2 regions of the Mesorhizobium sp. B1-1-8 genome follow, and region 2 is predicted to be linked to the other one. Evidence: predicted binding sites of a transcription regulator. Region 2 holds the regulator's gene; the other holds the start of a gene.

Region 1 (4,195 bases), 860 kb from region 2:
ATCGAGCCGAGCAGATGCCGGCTCGGGCGGCGCTTGAAGCCGGAATCGAGCGTGCCGGCAAGTTTCGGCTCGCGCCTGACGCGGCAATGCGAGCCGCAGAGCCACAGCCTGCCGCCGAAAACATCGACCGATTCCAGGTCGGCCTCGTTGCCGGCCGGCAGGCCGGGGAAGAAATCGTCCAGCCTATATTGCGCATCGAGCACAAAGTTGGCGCCGGTGATGGCCAGGCATTCGAAGGTCCGGCCTTCGTCGGAGACGGTCCAGGCGAATTCGCGGTCGATGGCGATGCCCGACATGTTCGAAATGACGTCGCCGAGGCCGCGCGCCCCCGCATAGTCGAAGACGATCTCGCGCAGCCGGTTGAGCCGCATCGCCGAAACCGTCTCACTGGCCATGGGTCGCTCCGATCGCTTGAGCCGCGGCTGCTCCGCCGCGCAATCCAGCGCAGCGCGGCCACTCTGGCAAGCGGTGGAATCGCGGAACATCACCAATCTCTTCCTCTGAGGGGCAGAATGGCCGCCTCACAGCTCCTTTTCCGCCAGCTCTCTGAACGCATCCGGCACTGAGCGCGCTGCTTCCAGCGCCACCGTGCCGTAGCCGACGGCCTGCTTCCCAAAACGCTGGCGGATCTTGTCGATGGCGCGGTCGGCGCCGACGCGGGCGAGGCCTTTGCGGCTGCCGGGCTTCAGCTTCTCGTCGGCGAGCCCGAGCGGCAGTTCGAGCTGCAGCTCGGCGTGTTCTTCCAGATGCGAAACGGAGATCGCCAGCAGCGAGATTTCCCGCTCGCCCGGATGTGCGGCGAGCACGCCGCGCACCAGCTCCCCGGCGATCTCGGCCAGCATCGTCGTGGCCTGGATCGGCTGCTCCAGCGTGATCGCACGGGAGACCGCGCGCATGTCGGCGAAGCGCACCCGCACCGTCACCGTGCGGCCGGGCCGCGCCTTGGCGCGCAGACGGCTCGCCACCCGGTCGGCGAGATGCAAGAGCGTCGGCACGAAGACGCGCGCCAGCGCGGGCTTGCGGCCAAGTGCCGACTGCGCGCCGGCCGAATGCGCGCGGCGATGCGTCTCCAGCCGGCGCGGGTCGCGGTTCCAGGCGAGCGCGGCCAGCTTCTGCCCGGCGGCATGGCCGATCAGCCGCTCCAGCGCGCCGCTATGCGTGCGCGCCAATTGACCGATTGTCTCGACGCCGATCTCGGCCAGCCTCGCCTTGGTCGCCGGGCCAACGCCCCACATCAGCGACACCGGCAAATCGTGCAGGAAATCGAGCTCGGTGCCGGGCTCGACCACCACCAGCCCGTCTGGTTTCGCCACCTGCGAGGCGATCTTGGCCAGATGTTTTGTCCGCGCCACACCGATCGAGATCGGCAGGCCAAGCTCGGCCTTGACGCGGGTCCGGATGGTTCTTGCGATCTGCTCCGGCGGTCCAAACAGATGCGTGCAGCCGGCGACATCGGCAAAAGCCTCGTCGATCGAGATGCGCTCGACCAGCGGGGTGAAATCGTCGAGCACTTTGATCGCCGCATCGCCAAGCCGCTGATAGTCGCCGAAATGGCCGCCGACGAAGATCAGCCCTGGGCAAAGCTCGCGCGCCTTGCGGCCGGGCATGCCGCCGCGCACACCGAAGACTTTCGCTTCATAGGAAGCGGCCAGCACGACGCCGCCGCCGACGGCGATCGGCTTGCCGCGCAGCGACGGGTCGAGCAGCTGCTCGACCGAGGCATAGAAGGCGTCGAGATCGGCATGCAGGATGGTCGCGGCATTCGAAGCGGCGTTCATCCCGAGCATCCCGCGCTCCCGTCTCCATCCGGTCTGCCCTGCCGCGTTGCAGCATTAGATTTCTCTGTTGGAACGGGCGGATTTAGGGAACAGAGTGAGAACAAAAGCAGTCTGGTGTCAAGGCCACATTGAGCCGTTTTCAGTGTCATCATGCAAACGAATGAGCCGCTTCATTCAATCGAATGGGGCCGCGGTTGCACCTGCGAAGAGGATCAAGGTGAGGCTCGCCCTGGTCGACCTTGGCCGGTGCAACTTACAGCCGCCATCAGCCGCGACTGGCCTATGCCGGCTTGGCGTATTGCTCGGCGCTGAGCACTTCGATGCACTGGAACGGTGCCTTGCCTTCCACCCAGGCGTCGTGGCCGGGCGGGATCGTGTAGGACATGCCCTGACTGAAGGTCCTTTGTGTTCCGTCATTCATTTTGACGGTGATTGTGCCGGACACGACATAGCCGACATGCGAGACCTGGCAGCTGTCGGTCTTGACCACCGGCTTCACGCATTCGGACCATCGCCAGCCCGGTTCCATGTTCATCCGCCCAAGCGTGTAGCCCGGCAGCCGCACCACCTCGACGCGCGTCTTGGCGGGCGAGCGCACCTCGTCTGGATTGTCATGCGATTTGGCTTCCAGTTTCGTGACGTTCATTGCAGCTTCGGCCATGCCATCCTCCCATGTTTCCGCACGGTGCCCGACGCCGCGATCGTCGGCGACCGCCATCGGAGTCATACGCCAATTTGTAAGAAATTGCTAATGTAACGCCGCTGCCGAAACGGCAAAGAAAAACCCGCGCCGAAGCGCGGGCAAGTTGGAGTAGCCGGTTGATCAACGAGGTTCCGGGCAGTTGGTTGCGGTCAGTCGCCGTCGCCGGGCCACGGTCTATGGCTTCGGTAGGACTGAAGTCTCACCGTCGCGGCGCAGAGGCCTGAAAGCCGGATTTTCAAGAAACCAGGGTTCTCGCAAAACATTGGCTAACAGGCCGTCGAGCAAAGTCCCTTCATCGGCGGTTGCATCGGGTGCCCGCCATTTCCTGCGATGTGGCGGGCGCTCCTGGAGCATGATGCCGAAAAGTGTGAAGCGGTTTTCGGACGACATCATGCTCCATCTCTTCGATTTAGAGACGGATTCAGATTTCAGGTCGATTCGACCTGAAATCATCCGGCTCTAGGAGTTTCGCATGCAACCTGGCGAGATGATCGCGAACGCGTTTGCCTTCCTGCTCCTGGCAGGATTGGTCGGCGGCATCTTCCTCGTTTTCGGAAGGCCGCTCTGGCCGGACCATGGCCGCGCGCAGATGGTCATCCTCCTTCCGGTCGATCCCGCCACAACTGGATCCGTGCGCAGGATCTGCTTCGAGCCCTGCCTGCCACCCCGGTTCGATCTCAAGCTCGCCCCGCCGAGGCCGCAATCGTGAGCGGAACCCGCATGCCGGTCGCGCCGTTGAATGATCGAAGGGATGCTTCGGGCGGAGGCCGCCATGGATAGCAGCTTCGAACTCATTGATCTTCTCTGCATCGTCGACGCCTGCGCGAGCGACCGCGCCGCGGGCCGGCTCATCTCCATGTCCCAGGCCGTGGAGGAATTGCGCGTGCTGACGGGCGATTTCGTCTCGTCGGATGAAGCGGCAGCGAACGCGCTGAGTCAGGTGGCGCTGGAGCGCGGCTGCGCAGTGCTCTTCGACGAGCAGCCGGGCGCGGATATCGTGGGGTGAGTTACGGTCTCCCTCTAGGGAGATTTGGCGCTACTTCACCAGGGTTATCATCCTGCCGGCATACATCTCGCGATTGCCGAGTTCGGCCGTACAATCCGCCTTCACGGCCGAGTTTCCCGTCATCTTCACTGTTTTGCCGACCAGCCGCAGGCAACTGCCTTGCGCGTTCATATCCGAGTTGCCGGCATAGGTGATGGCCGCGTCGGGGGCGTAGATGAAGCCGCTCACCATGGAGCCGGATCCGCCGTTCAGCGTCAGCGCTTGCGTGTTGCCGCGGTCCTGGAAGATGGTGATGCCAGCATAGGGGCCGCTGGTCGTGGGCGAGAGGTTCACCGTCTCATTGGCGTTGACGTAAAGCTGCGAGTTTTCCATCAGAAAGATCGTCACGCCCGGGCCTGCCAGGCTGCCGTTGCCGCCAGGCTTTATGGTGACGTTGCGCAGGACGTAGATGCCCGGATTGAGCGTGATCTTTCCCGACCACGTCTTGTCGCAATAGGTGCCGGGCGAGAGCGTGACGGTCTTGCCGTTGGGCATCGACTGGCAGAGCCCATAGGCGGGCGGGGTGATGTTGGCCAGCGGATCGAAGGACGCATACTGGTTGGTGAGCGGCGCGCCGCAGGAAAGTGTGGCGTTCGGCGGCATGATCCCCGAGGTCCCGCCGACCGTCGACACGCAGCCGGCGCTGACTATCGCCGAGCCGCCCCGGTT
Region 2 (4,195 bases):
CGTGTCTCGCTTCCCGCGCTTCGCCGAAATATCGGTGTAGCCGCCACCACGGAGCTCGACCGCGGCGTTGCCTTCCTGCTGGTTCCGGTGTTTCTCGCCGCCGGTGTCATCTATTACTTTTCGCTGAGCACCGAGCCGGATCTCTACAGGCCCATCGCGGCGGTTGCACTGCTGGCTGTCTGCGCGGCGGTTTCGCGGTCGTGGCAGACGACGCATCTCATCTTCATGGCGGCGCTGTTTTGCGCATTGGGTTTTCTCGCCGCCAAGGTCGAGACCTGGCGGGCGGCGACGCCGATGCTCGGCTCTGAGATCCAGACGCGGCTGACCGGCCGGCTCGTTATCGCCGAGCCGACAGCCAATGGCCGCGTCAGGCTGACCATCGATCTCATTTCGACGGCCAATCCAAAGCTGCGTTACGCGCCTGACCGGGTCAGGGTTTCGGCGCGTCGCATTCCGCCCGACATGAAGGCCGGATCGGTTCTGACCGGCTATGCCAAGCTTCTGCCGCCAACCGGACCGGTGCGGCCCGACAGCTATGATTTCTCCTTCGACAGCTATTTCACCGGCATCGGCGCCAGCGGATTTTTCATGGGCGATCCGAAGCTCATTGCGGCAACGGTCGACTCGCCTTTCGGTTCAAGCGTCGGCTTGGCCATCGAGAATGCGCGTGAGAACATCGCCGATCACATCAGGAGCACCATCGGCGGTTCCGAAGGCGAGATCGCAGCGGCATTGATTGTCGGCGTGCGTGCCGGCATTCCCGAAGAGATCAACGAGTCGATGCGGCGCACCGGCATCTATCACATCATCTCGATCTCGGGCCTGCACATGGCGCTGGTGGCCGGCACGATCATGCTTCTGCTGCGCGGCGCCTTCGCGCTGTTTCCGGATTTCTCATCGCGCCGGCCGGTCAAGAAATACGCCGCGGCCATCGCGCTTGCGTCGATCGCGGCCTACCTCGTCATCTCCGGCATCGTGGTCGCCGCCGAGCGAAGCTTTATCATGCTGGCGGTGATGCTGGTTGCAGTGCTCTTCGATCGCGCGGCGCTGACCATGCGCAATCTGGCGATCTCGGCGATTGCCGTCATCCTGGTGTCGCCGCATGAGGTGGTCGGTCCAAGTTTCCAGATGTCGTTTGCCGCCACGGCCGCCCTTGTCGGCGCCTATGCCGGCTTTGCCGACTATCGCGCCGGTAAAACAACAGCACCGCCGGCAAAGCTGTCGTTCCTCCGGTTCTGGTCGCGAAAGCTGGCGGTTGGAATTGGTGGCGCCGCCCTGACGTCGCTCATCGCCGGCAGCGCGACGGTGCTGTTTGCCATCTGGCATTTCCAGCGGGTGTCGCCACTCAGCGTTGTCGCGAACCTTGCGGTCATGCCGATCGTCTCGCTGATCGTCATGCCGTTTGCCGTCCTGAGCGCGCTGGCCATGCCTTTCGGCTTCGATGGCCCATTCCTCTACGTGATGGGAAAGGGCCTGACGGCGATGGTCGCGATCTCGGCGTGGATTTCGGAGCGCTCGCCGGTCGATGCCGTCGGGCTGATCTCGATCCAGTCGGTGCTGCTGGCGACGGTCGCGCTCGTCATCGCAACGATGGCGACCACGTGGCTCAGGCTGTTCGCGATTCCTTTCGCGCTCGCTGGCCTGCTTGCGATCCCGCACGTTCGCACGCCGGACGTCCTGATCTCCGAGGATGCGCATCTGGTGGCGATGCCGATCGGCGGCGGCGAACTCGCCATCAACCGCGCACGCTCGAACGAATTCACCACCGACAATTGGAAGCGCGCGCTGCAAGCCGAGGAAATTGTGCCGCCCGAAACGTTCGCGAAGGGCGCGCTGGACATCGCCGACCCCGTCGACTTGCCGCCGGGCTCGCCTTTCTATTGCACCGGCGACCTCTGCATCGCCCGGCATCCTTCGGGCGCCATCGTCGCGCTCGCCGAAGACCGTAACAGCGCGCGCCCGGCCTGCGGCTTTGCCGATCTCATCGTCATCAACGACGTCACGGCCTACAATCCCTGCCGCGATCCGCGCGTCCTCGTCGTCACCAAACGGCAGCTTGCGCGCGATGGCAGCGCCGCCGTCTTCTTCGACCCGCAATCGGCAACGGCGCAAGCGACGATCCGCTACTCGGTCGAAAAGCCTTACCGCCCCTGGCATGAGCAGCGGCGATATTCACGCGAGGCGAGGGGCCTGCCACCCTATAAACGTCCCGAGAAACCAGAAGCCAAGTCTGAGCCAGCTCAGTAGCGGTTTGTCCAAACCGCTACTGGTGTTTCGTTTTCCCGCAATTCCGGACGGAAAACCGCTGCGCACTTTTCCTGGAATTGCTCAATAGCGGCGGATCAGCCCGACGAGCTTGCCCTGAACCTTGACGCGATCCGGCCCGAAGATGCGGGTCTCATAGGCCGGGTTGGCGGCTTCCAGCGCGATCGAGGCGCCCTTGCGGCGGAAGCGCTTCAGCGTCGCTTCCTCCTCGTCGACCAGCGCCACCACGATCTCGCCGGGGCTGGCGGTGTCGGCGTTGCGGATGATGACGGTGTCGCCATCGAAGATGCCGGCCTCGATCATCGAGTCGCCCTTGACCTCGAGCGCATAATGCTCGCCGCCCGAGATCATGTCCGGCGGCACCGAGATCGAATGCGTCTGATGCTGGATGGCGTCGATCGGCACACCGGCGGCGATACGGCCCATCACCGGAATGGACACCGCCGGCACCGCATCGTCATTGCTGGGCGCGGGCGTGCGCGAGGGCGCTGCGGGCTTGATCTGCCGGCCGATATTGCCCTGTCCGCCTTGGATGACGCTCGGCGAAAACTTCCTCGCCGCGTTGAGGCCGGGCGCGATCGAATCGGGCAGGCGCAGCACTTCGAGCGCGCGAGCCCGGTTCGGCAGCCGGCGAATGAAGCCACGCTCTTCCAGCGCCGTGATCAGGCGGTGAATGCCCGACTTCGACGCAAGGTCAAGTGCTTCCTTCATCTCGTCGAAAGACGGCGGAATGCCGCTTTCCTTCAGCCGTTCGTGGATGAACATCAAGAGTTCATGTTGTTTGCGCGTCAGCATGGCGGCCCCCACGGGTCTCTGAAACCAGAATCAGAAAAACAAACCCAGAACAAACACTATCTGTTCCAGTTGTGTTCGGCAACCGTTTAAAGTTTAGTGAATGTGTTGACGTTTTGTTCAGCGTAACATCAGCACGCTGCATTCGGCGCCAGCTTCCGCGGCCGGCGCGAAGGGCTCGCGCACGATCAGGCCGTTGGCGTCGGCAAGCATTCTCAGCATCGAGGAATCCTGGATGCCGAACGGCGTCGCGACCAGCGCGCGATCATCCTCGCGTACCACGGCCCGTACATAATCCTGCCGCAGATCGTTGGCCTGCATCGCAGCAGCCAGCCGCGCCCTGCGCATGTCCTGCTGGAAACTACGGCCGCCGAGTCGCGCCAGCAACGGCTTCAGGAACAGCTGCGAGCAGACCAGGCTCGCCACCGGATTGCCGGGCAGACCGATGCAGCGGATATCGCCCAGCCGGCCAAACATCAAAGGTTTGCCGGGGCGCATGGCGATCTTCCAGAAGTCGAGGTTTATGCCTTCGCCGGTCAGCACGTCGTGGATCAGATCATGGTCGCCGACCGAGGCGCCACCAAGCGTGACGATGACGTCGGCCTTTGCCGCGACAGCTTTCTTGACCAGCGCCGCTATATCCTGCTCGCGGTCGGCGGCGATGCCGAGATCGAGAGCGCGGGCACCGACCGATTGTGCGGCGGCTGCGACGCCATAGGCATTGGAGGAGATGATCTGGTCCGGCCCGGGTTCACTGCCCGGCGCCAGCAATTCGTCGCCGGTGGCGACGATCGCGACCAGCGGCCGTCTCACCACGTTCAGCGTGGGATGGTTGGCCGATGCGGCCAGCGATAGCGCTGCCGGATCGAGTATGCGGCCCTTATCCAGCAGAACGTCGCCTTGCGAAAAATCCAGCCCGCGGCGGCGGATGTTGCGGTCTTTTGCCGTCGGCTCGGTCACCTCGACATGGCCATTGCCGAGATCGCGGACATTCTCCTGGATGACGATGGTGTCGGCGCCCTCCGGCACGGGAGCGCCGGTGAAGATGCGCACCGCCTCCGCCCGGCCGACGGACCCGTCATAGCCGCGCCCGGCCGGCGCCATGCCGATCACCGAGAGCCGCACCGGCACCGATGCC

Evidence for each region. Region 2 encodes LexA, which represses DNA repair genes until DNA is damaged. Its sites were predicted from a motif close to TGTTCNNNNTGTGTTCNG; they were not measured.
Region 1: the regulator LexA is predicted to act here: its motif matches at 1,864-1,881, upstream of dinB (DNA polymerase IV).

The regions. Positions count from the first base shown of each region.
Region 1 is NZ_CP083956.1:4,447,119-4,451,313, reverse strand. It holds gene FJ974_RS21830 (DUF3616 domain-containing protein) at 1-395, opposite strand, end outside; gene dinB (DNA polymerase IV) at 522-1,778, opposite strand; gene FJ974_RS21820 (cupin domain-containing protein) at 2,059-2,439, opposite strand; gene FJ974_RS21815 (hypothetical protein) at 2,656-2,874, opposite strand; gene FJ974_RS21810 (polymerase) at 2,954-3,190, shown strand; gene FJ974_RS21805 (hypothetical protein) at 3,254-3,487, shown strand; gene FJ974_RS21800 (TadE/TadG family type IV pilus assembly protein) at 3,518-4,195, opposite strand, start outside.
Region 2 is NZ_CP083956.1:3,586,309-3,590,503, forward strand. It holds gene FJ974_RS17400 (ComEC/Rec2 family competence protein) at 1-2,247, shown strand, start outside; gene lexA (transcriptional repressor LexA) at 2,329-3,060, opposite strand; gene glp (gephyrin-like molybdotransferase Glp) at 3,178-4,195, opposite strand, start outside.